3 regions of the Streptomonospora halophila genome follow, and region 2 is predicted to be linked to each of the others. Evidence: predicted binding sites of a transcription regulator. Region 2 holds the regulator's gene; each other region holds the start of a gene.
The links. The regulator LexA, encoded in region 2, represses DNA repair genes until DNA is damaged. The targets are predictions, from matches to a motif close to TCGAACANNTGTTCGA.

Region 1 (5,028 bases), on a different contig from region 2:
CCGCGCCTGCTCGCCATCAGCGACCTGCACGTGTCCCACAGCGGCAACCGCGAGGTGCTGGAGGGGCTGCGCCCCTACACCGGCGGCGACTGGCTGATCGTCGCCGGGGACGTCGCCGAGACCCCCGCCGCCGTCGAGGAGGCGCTGCGCATGCTGCGCGAGCGGTTCGCCGAGGTGGTGTGGGTGCCCGGCAACCACGAGCTGTGGACCACCCCGCGCGACCCGCTGCAGCTGCGCGGCGCCGAGCGCTATGAACAGCTTGTGGACATCTGCCGGGGCCTGGGCGTACACACCCCCGAGGACCCGTTCCCCGTGTGGCGCGGCGCGGGCGGCCCGGTCACGGTGGTGCCGCTGTTCACCCTCTACGACTACACGTTCCACCCGCCCGGCACCTCCACCAAGGAGGACGGGCTGGCCTACGCCCGCAGCACCGGCGTGGTCTGCACCGACGAGTTCATGCTCCACCCCGACCCCTACCCCTCCCCCGACGCGTGGTGCCGGGCCCGGCTGGAGTACAGCGAGCGCCGCCTGGCCGAGGTCGACGGTCCCACCGTCCTGGTCAACCACTACCCGCTCGTGCGCGAACCCACCGACGTCCTCTACTACCCCGAGTTCGCCCAGTGGTGCGGCAGCGTCCACACCGCCGGATGGCACCTCAAGTACGACGCCGCCGCGGTCGTCTACGGCCACCTGCACATCCCTCGGACCACCTACCACGACGGGGTCCGGTTCCAGGAGGTCTCGGTGGGATACCCGCGCGAGTGGCGGCGCCGCCCGGTCCCCGACAACCGCCTCTACCAGGTGTTCCCCGCACCGGCGGAGGGCTAGCGGCCCGTCCCGGCGGGCGCCCGCTCTCCGGCCCGCCGGGCGGATCCCCCGGTGGCCGGTCCGACAGGAGCTTGAGGGGGGCCTCAGTCCGCGGGCGCGGGCTCCGCGGCGCCGCGGAGCCCGGCCGCTGAGCGGACGAGTGACGCGACCTCCGGTGAGCGGCTGCTCGGCGGCCACGCGATCACCGTGGTGACGTCCGGCGCGTCGGCGACGGGCACCGCGACGTGCTCGGGCCACTGCCAGGCGCGGCTGGAGGCGGGGATGACCAGCAGCGTCCTGCCCAGCGCAACGAGCTGAGCGAGCTGCGACTGGGTGTGCACCTCCGGTCCGGGCCCCTCCGGGTAGGACCCGTCGAGCCGGGGCCAGCGAGCCAGCGGCAGGTCCGGCACGTCGCGGACATCGGCCAGGGTGAGCCGGTCGCGCGAGGCGAGCGGATGCCCCGCGGGAAGGAGCGCGATCTGGCCTTCGACGTAGAGGTCCTCGGTGTCGAACCCGGCGAGGTCGTCGAAGGGCCGGTGCATGAGGGCCGCGTCGGCGCGCCCGTCGCGGAGCAGCCGCGCCTGCTCGCCGACCTCGCACAGCAGAACCTCGACCGATGGCGCTTCGGGATCGCTCGCGAGCGCGTCGAGGAGCCGCTGCAGCAGCTCGTGGGACGCTCCGGCCTTGGTCACGAGCACCAGCCGCCGCGTCGGATCCCCGGCACGCCGCGTCCGATGCGCGGCGGCCGCGACCGCGTCGAGGGCCGCTCGGGCCTCGCGGAGCAGCACGCTGCCGGCGTAGGTCAGCGCCGCTCCCCGGCGGTCCCGGTCGAAGAGCCGGACGCCGAGCCGCTGCTCCAGCCGGCGGATCGCGCGCGAGAGCGGCGGCTGCGCGATCCCCAGCCGAACGGCGGCGCGTGCGAAGTGCAGCTCCTCGGCAACGGCGACGAAGTACCGCAGCTCGCGGGTCTCGAGATCGTCCACGTGCGGAGCCTACCGCCTGATACCGGGCGAGTATCACAGCCGAGCGAATCGGTCTTGGACGGCGAGCGCGGGGCTCGCCGAGTATTGGTCCCGTGAACGACACGAAGACCGCGCTGGTCACCGGCGCGAACAAGGGAATCGGCTTCGCCATCGCACAGGGCCTGGGAGCGGCCGGCTTCACGGTCGCCGCGGGCGCGCGCGACGACGCCAGGCGCGAGCAGGCCGTCGACCGCCTGCGTGCCGCGGGCGCCGACGCGTTCGGGGTCGCCCTCGACGTCACCTCAGACGACAGCGTCGCCGCCGCGGCCGCGGCCGTCGAGAAGGCGGCGGGACGGCTCGACGTGCTCGTCAACAACGCGGGCATCTCCGGCCGGACCGGCGACGGCATACAGGACCCGACGACGCTCGACCTCGACGTCGTCCGCACCGTCATCGAGACGAACGTGCTCGGGGTCGTCCGGGTGACGAACGCGCTTCTCCCGCTGCTCCGCCGCGCCGACTCGCCGCGCATCGTCAACATGTCGAGCAACATGGGTTCGCTGACACTGCAGACCGGTCCGATCCTGGCCGCGTACGCACCGTCGAAGTCGATGCTCAACAGCCTCACGGCGCAGTACGCCCGCCGGCTCGCCGACACGAACGTCATCGTGAACGCCGCCTGCCCCGGCTACGTCGCGACCGACTTCACCGGCTTCAACGCGCCGCGGACGCCCGAGCAGGGTGCCGCGATCGCGATCCGGCTCGCCACCCTGCCCGACGACGGACCGCGCGGCGGCTTCTTCGACGACGAGGGCGCCGTCCCCTGGTGACTCCGGACGGGCGGGAGCGAAGGCGCCGGCCCGCATTTGCGCCGCCCTCCCGGCCATCACCGCGCCGCAAAGTTCCGCAGTTCACGCGGCGCCCACTCGGCGGTCGAAACCCCGGCCTCACGGCCCCCGCGGCCCGGAGCGCGCGTGCGGCCGTGAAGCGCCTCGTCACAGGCCTGTGGACGGCCACTGGACACGCATTCGAACCTGTGTTCGTATTGAGGGTATGCGATGGGAATCCTTGCGTGACCAGCACGACGAGCCCGCGCTGTTCGAGCGCGCGGACGTCGCGCCCGAGCCCTCCGGCGCCGGGCGCGGCACCGGGCGGGCCGGGCTGGCCGATCCCGGACCCGGGCCGGTCCTCGGCGGCGACGGCGGCGACGCCGTGGCCGTCGAGATCCGCGCCCGATCGATCATCAACCGCGTCCCCGGCGAGGCCGCGGTCCCGTTCCGCTGGACTGTCAACCCCTATCGGGGCTGCAGCCACGCCTGCGTCTACTGCCTGTCCGGCGACACCCCGATCCTCATGGCAGACGGCCGGACCAGACCGCTGGCGGAGATCAGGGTCGGCGATCGGATCTACGGGACGCGCCGCGCGGGCGGCCGCCGGCGCTACACACCCACGACGGTGCAGGCGCATTGGACGACGGTGAAGCGCGCCTACCGCATCACGCTGGCCGACGGCACGGTGCTGGTGGCCAGCGGCGACCACCGGTTCCTCACCGGCCGCGGCTGGACATACGTCGCCGGAGGCGCCTCCGGCCACCGCCGCCGGCCGCACCTGACCGAAGGGACCGGACTGCTGGGCACGGGCCGCTACGCGGATCCGCCCGAGGGCGCCGGCGCCTACAGGAGGGGCTATCTCTGCGGGATCCTCCGCGGCGATGCGCCTCCCGGCGGTTCCGGCCATCCGGGAACGAAGCGTCCGGCCGACGGAGCCCGCGTGTTCCGACTCCGCCGGGCGCTCGCCGACGGCGAAGCGGCGGATCGCGCCGCAGGCTGCCTCGCCGGTCTCGGCGTGAGCGCGGTCCGCTTCGACCCCGCCGCCGCGCCGGAGAACCGGCGAGCGATCACGGCGATCCGCACCGCGCAGGGCACCTCGTCCGAGCGCATGTCCGAGATCGTGGAATGGCCGGTCGCACCGTGCGACGAATGGCGCAAGGGGTTCCTCGCGGGGGCGTTCGACGCCGAAGGCGACTGTTCCGGAGGCGTCCTCCGCATCTCCAGCGCCGACAGCGAGATCATCGCGGCGGTCGGCCTGAGCATGAAGCACTTCGGCTTCGAGCACACCGTCGAGGGACCCGCCGCGGTGTCGGGCGCGCAGGTCGTGCGGCTCACCGGAGGACTGCGCGAGCGGCTGCGGTTCCTCCAGACGACGGACCCCGCGATCACTCGAAAGCGCGGTATCGACGATGCCGCACTCGAGTCGGACCCCCGGCTCGACGTCGTCTCGATCGAGGACACCGGCGAACTACGCACGCTGTACGACATCACGACCGGAACGGGGGACTTCCTCGCGAACGGCGTGGTGAGCCACAACTGCTTCGCCCGGCGCACGCACGAGTATCTGGACCTCGACTCCGGACACGACTTCGACTCCAAGATCATGGTCAAGGTCAACGCCGGCGAGCTGCTGCGGCGCGAGCTGGCCAACCCGCGGTGGGCGGGCGAGCCGATCGCGATGGGCACCAACACCGACCCCTACCAGCGGGCCGAGGGCCGCTACCGGCTGATGCCGCAGATCATCGCGGCCCTGCGCGACTTCGCCAACCCGTTCTCCGTCCTCACCAAGGGGCGGCTCATCCTGCGCGATCTCGACCTGCTCGAACAGGCGGCCCGGGTCACCGACGTGGGCCTGGCGGTGTCGGTCGGCTCCCTCGACGAGGACGTATGGCGCACCGTCGAGCCCGGCACCCCGCGCCCCGCCTCGCGGTTGGACGTCGTCCGCCGGTGCGCCGACCGCGGGCTGAGCTGCTCCGTGCTGATGGCGCCGATCCTGCCCGGCCTGACCGACTCCGCCGAGCAGATCGAGGCGACCGTCGCCGCGATCGCCGAGTCCGGCGCCGCGAACGTCACCCCGATCCTGCTGCATCTGCGCCCCGGCGCGCGCGAGTGGTACATGCGGTGGCTCGCACGCGAGTACCCGCACCTGGTGCCGCGCTACCGCGAGCTGTACCGCCGCGGCGCCTACGCTCCCAAGCCCTACCGCGACCTGGTCGGCGCGCGCGTGCGCGACGCCGCACGCCGCCACGGCCTGCTGCGCCCCGACAGCGGCGACCCGCCGCGCCACCGCCCCGCACCGGCCGACGGCTCCGCTTCGGCGAGGTCCGACGGCGGCCGCGCCCCCGGCGGCGAGCAGCTGACCCTGCTCCAGTGACACGCACGCGAAACGGCGGATCCCCCACGGGCTCAGGCTCGGCCGAACTCGTCGC
Region 2 (5,028 bases):
TGGTCCCCGCGCGCGACACCGAGCTCAGCCGCAGGATCGCCGACTTCGACCCGGAGCGCCGCGAAGGCTACGAGTGCCGCTGGGAGACGCCGCAGACCGCCTCCGAGGTGCCCGCGGCCGCGCGCGTGGTGATCGTCCGCTACGCCGACCGCACCGGCAGGCCGGGGACCGAGGCCGCGTCTACGGCGCTGGAGGCGGCTGCGCGGGGAAAGGCGTCTCCGCACAAGCTGTCCGGGCTCGGCGACGAGGCCAAGGGCTGGAGCGAGTCGGTGCAGGGCTTCGACTGGGGCTGCACCGCGGTGCGGCTGTCGAACCTGTACACGATGGCCTGCCACACCGCCGCGGTCGACTACCAGGCCAGTGAGTCGATGCCCGCCGACGTGGCGCTGGCCAACGCCGAGTCCCTGGCCCGGGCCGTCACCGCCGAGATCGAAAAGGGCGACTACTGAGGCCGTGGCCGCACACGCCCGCCACTGCCGGGCGTACGCGGTGCCGGTCGGGCGCCGTGTTCCGGCTGAACCGCCAATCATCGAACACACCCCGGCTAGAGGCCGGTCTCGGACTCCAGGAAGGTGCGCAGGGCGGGGGCCACGTCGGGGGAGAAGCGGCGCCGGGAGTCGAGCGCCTCCGCCCCGGGCGCGTCGCTGTACCTGCGGAACACGTGGTCGGCGCCGGGGATGTCGGCCCGCTCGCCGTCGGGCAGCCCGGTCATCAGGCGGTCGACGTCGCCGCGCGCGATCTGCGAGTCGGCGGTGCCCCACAGGACGAGCGTTGCGGTGCCGGCGGGCAGGTCGCGCGCCAGGCGCACGGGGTCCATCGCGTCGATGCGGCGCAGGAAGTCCTGGTACCGGGGAGCGAAGAGGCCCCCGAAGCCCTGCGGGAGGTCGGCCTCCTCCAGTTCGTCGCCGTCGCGGATTCCGGCGACGGCGGTCCGCACGTCCGAGAGCGCCTGGTCGGCCGCGGCGTAGTCCATGGAGCCGGCGGCCTCGGCCCTGCGGACCTGCTCGGTGATCTGCCGGTCGACGACGTCGAGGTAGCGGCGGCCCGGCGGGGCGGCGAGGACGAGTGCGCGCGGCGGATGCTCCTCGACGATCTCGTGGGCGCGCAGCGCGAACAGGGCGCCCTCGCTGTGGCCCAGCACGATGAGCCGCGAGGGGTCGACCTCGGGCCGCGACGCCAGGTGCGCGTAGGCGTCGGCGACCTCCTGGGCGAAGACGCCGTAGCCGACGGCGGCGTCCTTCTCGCGCGAGGCCATGCCGGTCTCGCCGCTGCCGAGCTTGTCGTAGCGCAGGGAGGCGACCCCCATGTCGGCCAGCAGGCGCGCGAAGTTCTTGTTCGTGCCGGCGTCGGGCCGCCCCGGGCTGTTGCCGTCGCGGTCGGTGGGGCCGCTGCCGGAGACGATCAGCGCCGCGGGCAGGTCGCCACCGCCGCCGGGTGGCAGGGCGAAGGTGCCGTGCAGGGTGTCGGGGCCGCTGCGGAAGGTGACCTCGCTCTGCTGCGGCCGGATGCCGGGCGGCTCGACGGGCCCGGAGTCGTCGGTTTCGGGGCTGCAGCCGGTGGCCAGGAGGGCCGCCAGGAGCGCGGCGACGGCGGCGGCGCGCAAGGGCGAGCGGACGGGCATGGTCCCTACCGTAGTGCCCGCCGCGCCCGCGGGTGCGGGGTGTGCCGGGGGATCGGCGGCGTGCGGCGCGCCGGGCGGCCCTGAGCGGCGGGCGGCACGCGAGGATTCGGCCTTTGGTCCCTGGCGCGGAGCCGCCGTCGCGGCGTAGGGCGGGGGATCGGGAACCGGTGCCGGGCGGGGTCAGGGATAACCGTTGGGTTCCGAAAAGGCGACGGGTTCGTGATCTACAGCGAAGATCACGAACCCGTGCCAAAGCGAGGCGAACTCGTTATGCCGACGCGGCGGCGGCTCACACGCGCCGGAGCACGGCCACCACCTTGCCCAGGATGGTGGCGTCGTCGCCGAGGATGGGCTCGTATTCGTCGTTGCGCGGCAGTAGCCACACGTGGTCGGAGTCGCGCTTGAACGCCTTGACCGTGGCCTCGTCGTCGAGCATCGCCGCGACGATGTCGCCGCTGTTGGCCTCGGGCTGCTGGCGGACGACGACCAGGTCACCGTCGGTGATGGCGGCGTCGACCATCGAGTCGCCGACGACGTTGAGCATGAACAGCCGGCCCTCGCCCACGAGCTGCTTGGGCAGCGTGAGGACGTCCTCGATGGACTCCTCGGCCAGGATGGGGCCGCCCGCCGCGATGCGCCCGACCACCGGGACCGCGGTCGCGCGGGACTCGTCGGCCTCGGGGGTCTCCTCCAGCTGGTCCCAGGAGCGCACCGGCGGCTGGCCCGGAATGCGGATTTCGACCGCTCGTGGGCGGTTCTGGTCGCGGTAGAGGTAGCCCTTGCGTTGCAAGACCTTCAGTTGGTGCGCCACACTGGACGGGCTCGATAGCCCCACCGCGTCGCCGATCTCCCGGATGGACGGTGGATATCCGCGCTGCCGCACATAGCGGTGGATGCAGTTCAGCACGCTCTGCTGGCGTGCGGTGAGCTGCGGCGCCCCCTCGGCGCTGTCAGCGGAGTCCTGAGAATCGGCGGGTGGAGCGGCAGCGGACCGGAGCGCGGTGACGGACCCCCCGCCCGTGTGAGGTTCCTGGGTTCCGTGGTTCTCCTCCGGCACGGCCGGCCTCCTCGGCGGTCGGTTGTTCTGGGTGCGGCTATCGGCGGGCGTCAGGCGGATCCCCCGACTCGAGGGACCAGCCGGTCGATCAGTGTTCGGCAGCGGTAGCGCGTGTTCAGCCACTGAACGTGGCGTCGCCGATACCGCAGCGAAACATGTCCAACGTTACTGCGTGCACACGGCAATATCAAACAAACGTTCGAGATGGTGCTGAAAAATTCGCTCGAATGCGGTAGGAATCGAACGTTAGTTCTAACGAACTGGCGTACGAAGGTGAGGACTGTGCGGCCATGACTATGTCAGCGTCTCAATCCGCCACTGCGTTCGAATCCCCCTTGACCTGGCCCGACATCCCACGACCCGATGACGGCGGGCCCGCCGTCCGGCTGCCGCGGCGCGCGCGGCTGTCCGTGGTCCCGCCGCAGGCGCCGCCGGCCGAGGAGGCCGAACGCGAAGGCGCTTCCGGCGCCGACCCGTTCCCGGGAGCGCACGACGGCGCGCTGTTCGACTGGGCGCGGCAGCTGCCCGAGTGGAGCGCCGCCGCGGCGGCCCCGCCGAGGGCGGCCCGGCGTCCGCGGCAGGCGGCACCGGCCCCGGCGCGGGCTCTGCGCCCGGCCGCCGTCCCGGCACCGCGCCCCGCTCCGGTGCTCGGCGCCGCAGCCAAACTGTGGAACGAGCGCCTCACGCGCCGAGGGCGCGTCGTGGTGGGCGCGGCGGTCTCGGCGCTGGCGACCGCCCTTCTGGCCGGCCTGCTGCTGGCCGTGGGCACCGCCGGAGCCTCCGCCACGGGCCCGGCGCCCGCGGAGTCGGCGCTGCACGAGGAGGCGCCTCCCACCGTGGTCGTCCGCGACGGTGACACCCTGTGGTCGATCGCCGAACGTGTGCGTCCCGGCGACGATCCGCGCAGCACCGTGCACGAGATCGTGAAGGCGAACGGCCTCAGCGAGTCCGAGATCGAGCCCGGCCAGGAACTCGTGATGCCCGAGTTCTAGCCGGTGCCGCGGCCGCGGCACCGCACCGGCCCGAGCGCCCTCCGCCGCCGCTGCAGCCACCGTCGCCCTCACCGTCCGCGGTTCGGGGCGGGGGCGACAGGCCCGGCGCGATGGAAGGGGTGCGCGGCGGCGGGACCGCGTTCCTGCTCGGCGTCCACTGCTCGGCCTCCTCCCGGTCGCGGCCACTGCCCGATGACGGAATGATCATGGCAGGGGGTTGCGACAGAACGGCGCCGTCGGCGGCCCGCACCGGCGTCGGCGCGGGCCGAGCGCCCGTGGCAACGCCCCGGGGGCCGCGGCCCCCGGCGGCCGACGTGCCCTGCCCGGCGCGCCGGGAGGACGCCGGCCTGACGCGTCCCGCGGCGTCGCTACAGGTCGTCCAGGCGCCAGGACGCGGGCGGGTCGGCCACCACCCGCACCGACTCGGCACGGAGGTCCTCGGGGCCGGGCACCGTGGTTCCGGGGAGTGCGACGGCCGCCGCGCCCCAGGCCACGGCGCGGCGCAGGCGCCCCTCCGGCGAGCCGTCGGCCGAGAGGTAGCCCGCCAGCGCGCAGTCGCCCGCGCCCACGGTGCTGCGCGGCACGACCGACGGGCCCTGGCCCCACCAGGTGCCGTCGGCCTCGGCGAGCACGGCTCCGTGCGGCCCCAGGGTGACCAGGACCGCGCGGTTGCCCCGGGCCACGGCCGTGCCTGCTGCGCGGGCGACGTCGCCGACGGTCTCCATATCCCGGCCCGCGAGCGCGCTCAGCTCCTCGCGGTTGGGCTTGAGCAGTGCGTTGCCGCCCGCCGCGACAGCGGCCTCCAGCGGTTCGCCCGAGGTGTCCAGCGCGAGCGGCACGCCGCGGGAGCCGGCCAGCTTGGCCAGGCGCGCGTAGAAGTCGACCGGCGCACCGATGGGCAGGCTTCCGCTGGCCACGAGCCACTCCGGGCCGCGCGCCAGCTCGGCCTCGACCGTCTCCAGCAGGCCGTCGATCTCCTCCGGCGCCAGTTCGGGGCCGGAGCTGTTGAGCTTGGTCGTGGTGCCGTCGCCCTCGGCCAGCGTGAAGTTCTTGCGCGTGGTGCCGGCGATCGGCACCGCGACGTGGTGCAGGTCGCCCAGCAGGGAGGTGAGCTCGGCACCCGTCGCGCCGCCGACCGGCAGCACGGCGGTGGTCGCATGCCCCATCGCGCGCAGCGCGCGGGAGACGTTGACCCCCTTGCCGCCCGCCTCTGTGGTAGGCGACCTGATGCGCAGGATGCCGCCGAGGCGCAGCTCGGGCACTTCGAGCGTGTGGTCGACGCTGGGGTTGGGCGTACAGGTCAGGATCATGCGGGCCTGCTCCGTGCTTCAACGGCGGTGGCGGTCGGGGCCGCCGCG
Region 3 (5,028 bases), on a different contig from region 2:
ACGCCATCGTCCAGGCCACCCTGCACTACCGCGACCCCGAGGTCATCGCGAAGGTCTCGCGCGGCCTCGGCAACGCCATGGTCGGCATCAACCTGGACGACCTGGAGGAGTCCGAGCGCTACGCCGGACGCGGCTGGTAGCCCCGCCGGCGCCGCCGGCGCGGGAGCGCCCCGCGCCGGCGCAGCGCTGCGCGTGCACCGGCGACCGAGAGCCACCGAAGCGAGGAAGCACGTGTCCGCGACACCCACCGTCGGCGTTCTCGCCCTGCAGGGCGACACCGCCGAGCACCTGCGCGTGCTCGGCGGACTCGGCGTCCCGGCCGTCCCCGTCCTCCACCCCGAGGACCTCGACCGGGTCGACGGGCTGGTCCTGCCCGGCGGGGAGTCCACCACGATGTCCAAGCTCGCCGCGCGCTACGACCTCGTCGAGCCGCTGCGCAAGCACATCGGCGACGGCATGCCCGCCTACGGGACCTGCGCCGGCATGATCCTGCTGGCCGACCGCATCCTCGACGGCGCCGCGGACCAGCAGACCCTGGGCGGGCTCGACATCACGGTGCGGCGCAACGCCTTCGGGCGCCAGACCGAGTCCTTCGAGGCGGGCATCGACCTCGACGGCGTCGGGGGCGACCCCTTCGAGGCGGTCTTCATCCGCGCGCCCTGGGTCGAGGCCGTCGGCGAGCGCGTGCGCGTCCTCGGCCAGATCGCCTACGGTGAGCGGGCCGGTAGGATCGTGGCGGTACGACAGGGCGGCCTGCTGGCTACCTCTTTCCATCCCGAACTCACCGGTGACCCGCGGATACACCGGCTCTTTGTCGACATGGTGAAAGGACAGGCATGAGCGGCCACTCCAAGTGGGCCACCACCAAGCACAAGAAAGCCGCCATCGACGCCAAGCGCGGCAAGCTCTTCGCCAAGCTGGTGAAGAACGTCGAGGTGGCGGCGCGCACGGGCGGCGGGGACCCGGAGGGCAACCCCACCCTGTTCGACGCCATCCAGAAGGCGAAGAAGAGTTCGGTCCCGCTCGACAACATCGAGCGCGCCCGCAAGCGCGGCTCCGGCGAGGAGGCCGGCGGCGCCGAGTGGCAGACCGTCATGTACGAGGGATACGCCCCGGGCGGCGTCGCCCTGCTCGTCGAGTGCCTCACCGACAACCGCAACCGCGCCACCTCGGAGGTGCGCGTGGCGGTCACCCGCAACGGCGGTTCGATGGCCGACGCCGGCTCGGTGTCCTACCTCTTCAGCCGCAAGGGCGTCGTGCTGGTGTCCAAGGAGGGCGTCAGCGAGGACGACGTCACCCTCGCCGTGGTCGAGGCCGGCGCCGAGGACGTCAACGACCTGGGCGAGTCCTTCGAGATCGTCAGCGAGCCCGGCGAGCTCGTCAACGTGCGCACCGCCCTGCAGGAGGCCGGCATCGACTACGACTCGGCCGACACCTCCTTCCTGCCCAGCGTCGAGGTGCAGGTGGGCGAGGAGGACGCCAAGAAGGTCATGCGCGTCGTGGACGCCCTGGAGGACTCCGACGACGTGCAGAACGTCTTCACCAACGTCGACATCCCCGACGAGATCATGGCGAAGATCGGCTAGCGCCCGCGCCGCACACACCTTCGCCGCACGCCCCGCACCCGGAGACCGGACACGGGGCGTGCGGCGTTTCGCCCCCGCCGCCCGGCGGGCCCGCGCCCGGGTGCCGGCCGCGGCCCCCGCCTCATCCGACAGCCCGGCGCCCCCTCGCCGCGCGCGATAGAGTGGCCACTCGCCGAAGCAGTCAGCACCGCCCCCCGTGAGGAAAGCTCCTGATGAATCCCCCCGGCGAGAACCCCTACGAGCCCGGCCGCCCCGACTACGGCGGCCAGTACGGACAGCCCGGCCCGGACACCCCGGGCCCCTCCGGCGCCGGCGGCTACCCGGGACCGCAGCCGGGGCAGCCGGGCACGCCTCCGTCGCCCGGCGCATCGGGGCCCCAGCAGGGCTGGCAGCAGCCGCCCCAGCAGCCCTACGGCGGCCCCGGGGGACCCGCACCCGCCGCACCGCCTCCCGCGGCCGACGGCGCCGGCTTCTTCGCCGCGCTGTTCGACCTGCGGTTCCGCAGCTTCGTCACCACCCGGATCATCCACGTCCTGTTCGTCCTCTGGCTGGTGCTGATCGCCATCGTCACCCTCAGCGGCGTCGTCAGCTCCTTCGGGCTGATGGGCTTCAGCCCCCTGACCGGGCTGCTCACGCTGCTGGGCTCCCTGGTCGGCGGCGCCGTGGCGGCGCTGCTCACCCGCGTGGGCCTGGAGGTGCTGATCGTGCTGTTCCGCATCAGCGAGGACCTCACTGCGATCCGCTCCCGCAACGGCATGTAGCCCGGGCGTCCCCGGCGCACCCCCGCCCCCGACCCGTGTCCCCCGAGCGCGGTGGGGCCTGCGGGCGGTAGGCTCTGCGAACGGACGTTCGAGGCCCGGGCCGGAAGGGAGCCGCCGACCATGCGCGTGCTGGGGGTCGACCCCGGGCTGACCCGGTGCGGGGTGGGGGTCGTCGACGGCTCCGTCGGCCGCTCGCTGACGCTGGCCGCCGCCGGCGTGGTGCGCACCGACCCCGGGAGCGACCTCGCCGAGCGGCTGCTGGGCGTGGAGCGCGGCGTCGAGCGCTGGCTCGACGACCACGCCCCCGACGCCGTCGCCGTCGAGCGGGTCTTCGCCCAGCACAACGTCAGCACGGTCATGGGCACCGCGCAGGCCAGCGCGATCGCCATCACCTGCGCCGCGCGCCGCGGGCTGCCGGTCGCGCTGCACACGCCCAGCGAGGCCAAGGCCGCCATCACCGGAAGCGGCCGGGCCGACAAGGCGCAGGTCCAGGCCATGGTCGCGCGGCTGCTCGGCCTCGACGCCGCGCCCAAACCCGCCGACGCCGCCGACGCGCTCGCCCTGGCCATCTGCCACATCTGGCGCGGCGGCGCCCAGGACCGCATCGCCCGGGCCCAGCAGGACTTCGCCCGCAAGGTCGAGCTCGCGCGTCGCTCGCGCCGCGCCCCCGACCCCCAGGGAAGGTGACCTTCGCAGTGATCGCGTTCCTCAGCGGCCGGGTGGCCGCCCGCGCCGGCGGCACCGCCGTGATCGAGGTCGGGGGTGTCGGCATGACGGTGCACTGCACACCGGCGACCCTCGCCGGACTGCGGGTGGGCGAGCACGCCACCGTCGCCACCTCCCTGGTGGTGCGCGAGGACTCGCTGACCCTCTACGGCTTCGCCGACGACGACGAGCGCGACGTGTTCGAGCGCCTGCAGCAGGCCGGCGGTGTGGGGCCGCGGCTGGCGCTGGGCATCCTGGCGGTGCACACCCCCGACGCACTGCGCGCCGCCGTGGCCGCCGAGGACACCGCCGCCCTCACCCGGGTTTCGGGCATCGGTCCCAAGGGCGCCCAGCGCATCGCTCTGGAACTGCGCGACAAGCTCGGCCCGCCCCCGGCCGCCGACCCCGCCCTCGCCGAGTACGGCGCCGCACCCGCCCCCGAGGCGCCGTGGCGTCCGCAGGTGGTCTCGGGCCTGGTCAACCTGGGCTGGTCGGCCAAGGACGCCGAGGCCGCGGCCGACGCCGTCGCCTCCGAAGCCACCGACACCCCCGATGTGGCCGTGCTGCTGCGCAGCGCCCTGCGCCGCCTGAGCCGCGCCTAGGAATGGCGAAACCATGAGCGACTACGAGCGGGACGCCGTCTCGGCCGACGCCGACACCGACGAGCGCGCGCTTGAGGGTGCGCTGCGGCCGCGGCTCCTGGAGGACTTCGTCGGCCAGGAGCGCGTGCGCGAGCAGCTGAGCCTGGTGCTGCGCGGCGCCCAGCGGCGCGGCCGCGCCCCCGACCACGTGCTGCTGTCGGGCGGGCCCGGCCTGGGCAAGACCACGCTGGCCATGATCATCGCCGCCGAGCTGGGGGCGCCGCTGCGCATCAGCTCGGGGCCGGCGATCGAGCGTTCCGGCGACCTCGCCGCCGTCCTGTCGACCCTGCACGAGGGCGAGGTGCTGTTCCTCGACGAGATCCACCGCATGGCGCGTCCGGCCGAGGAGATGCTCTACGTCGCCATGGAGGACTTCCGCGTCGACGTGATGGTGGGCAAGGGCCCCGGCGCCACCGCCATCCCGCTGGACGTCGCCCCCTTCACCCTGGTCGGCGCCACCACCCGCGCGGGCCTGCTGCCCGCGCCGCTGCGCGACCGCTTCGGCTTCACCGCGCACATGGACTTCTACGCCGCCGCCGACCTGGAGCGCATCCTGCACCGCTCGGCCGGCCTGCTGGGGGTCGAGGTCGACGGCGACGCCGCCGCCGAGATCGCCGGGCGTTCGCGCGGCACACCCCGCATCGCCAACCGGCTCCTGCGGCGGGTGCGCGACTACGCCGAAGTGCACGGCGACGGCCGCCTCACCCGCGACACCGCCTGCGCGGCGCTCGCGCTGTTCGAGGTCGACGGTCACGGGTTGGACCGCCTCGACCGCGCGGTGCTGGAGGCGCTGTGCGGCAAGTTCCGCGGCGGGCCGGTGGGCCTGTCAACCCTGGCCGTGGCGGTGGGGGAGGAGCCCGAGACGGTCGAGGTCGTGGCCGAACCCTTCCTCGTGCGCTCCGGTTTCGTCGCCCGCACCCCGCGCGGGCGGGTCGCCACCCCCGACGCCTGGAGCCATTTGGGCATCGCGCCGCCCCCCGACGCCGCCTTCGGCGCCGCCGCTGCCGCCGACAGCGCGGCCGCCCCGCGCGCCGCCGAGGCGCCCGGAACAAGCGGCTCCTAGCCGGTCCGGTCCCACCGGCCCCCGGCTCCGGAACCGGGCCGCCGACACCGCGGTGAGTGCCCGGGCGAAGCCGGACCGCCGGTAGGTAAACTGAGTGCCGGACCTTGCGAAACGGCAACGATGCCCACGGGCGTGCGGCCGATGGGAACACGCGCCGCCTGCGGAGCGTTGACCTGCGGCGGCGACAGCCGCGGACACGGCCCCGCCACCGGCGTGGCGGCGCGGCCGCGAAGGTCGGAACAAACGATGGAAGGACACCCCGTGCTGGCTCA

Region 1: the regulator LexA is predicted to act here: its motif matches at 2,798-2,813, upstream of ABEA15_RS12720 (intein-containing Rv2578c family radical SAM protein).
Region 3: the regulator LexA is predicted to act here: its motif matches at 2,424-2,439, upstream of ruvC (crossover junction endodeoxyribonuclease RuvC).

Annotation. Positions count from the first base shown of each region.
Region 1 is NZ_BAABIK010000013.1:46,108-51,135, forward strand. Features, by position in the region: gene ABEA15_RS12705 (metallophosphoesterase family protein) at 1-828, shown strand, start outside; gene ABEA15_RS12710 (LysR family transcriptional regulator) at 912-1,790, opposite strand; gene ABEA15_RS12715 (SDR family oxidoreductase) at 1,874-2,599, shown strand; gene ABEA15_RS12720 (intein-containing Rv2578c family radical SAM protein) at 2,823-4,973, shown strand; gene ABEA15_RS12725 (endo alpha-1,4 polygalactosaminidase) at 5,006-5,028, opposite strand, start outside.
Region 2 is NZ_BAABIK010000017.1:38,169-43,196, reverse strand. Features, by position in the region: gene ABEA15_RS15375 (hypothetical protein) at 1-449, shown strand, start outside; gene ABEA15_RS15370 (alpha/beta hydrolase family protein) at 545-1,621, opposite strand; gene lexA (transcriptional repressor LexA) at 1,911-2,678, opposite strand; gene ABEA15_RS15360 (LysM peptidoglycan-binding domain-containing protein) at 3,014-3,670, shown strand; gene ABEA15_RS15355 (1-phosphofructokinase family hexose kinase) at 4,039-4,980, opposite strand.
Region 3 is NZ_BAABIK010000020.1:49,054-54,081, forward strand. Features, by position in the region: gene pdxS (pyridoxal 5'-phosphate synthase lyase subunit PdxS) at 1-140, shown strand, start outside; gene pdxT (pyridoxal 5'-phosphate synthase glutaminase subunit PdxT) at 232-840, shown strand; gene ABEA15_RS17320 (YebC/PmpR family DNA-binding transcriptional regulator) at 837-1,586, shown strand; gene ABEA15_RS17325 (DUF4282 domain-containing protein) at 1,799-2,347, shown strand; gene ruvC (crossover junction endodeoxyribonuclease RuvC) at 2,468-3,034, shown strand; gene ruvA (Holliday junction branch migration protein RuvA) at 3,043-3,654, shown strand; gene ruvB (Holliday junction branch migration DNA helicase RuvB) at 3,668-4,756, shown strand; gene yajC (preprotein translocase subunit YajC) at 5,003-5,028, shown strand, end outside.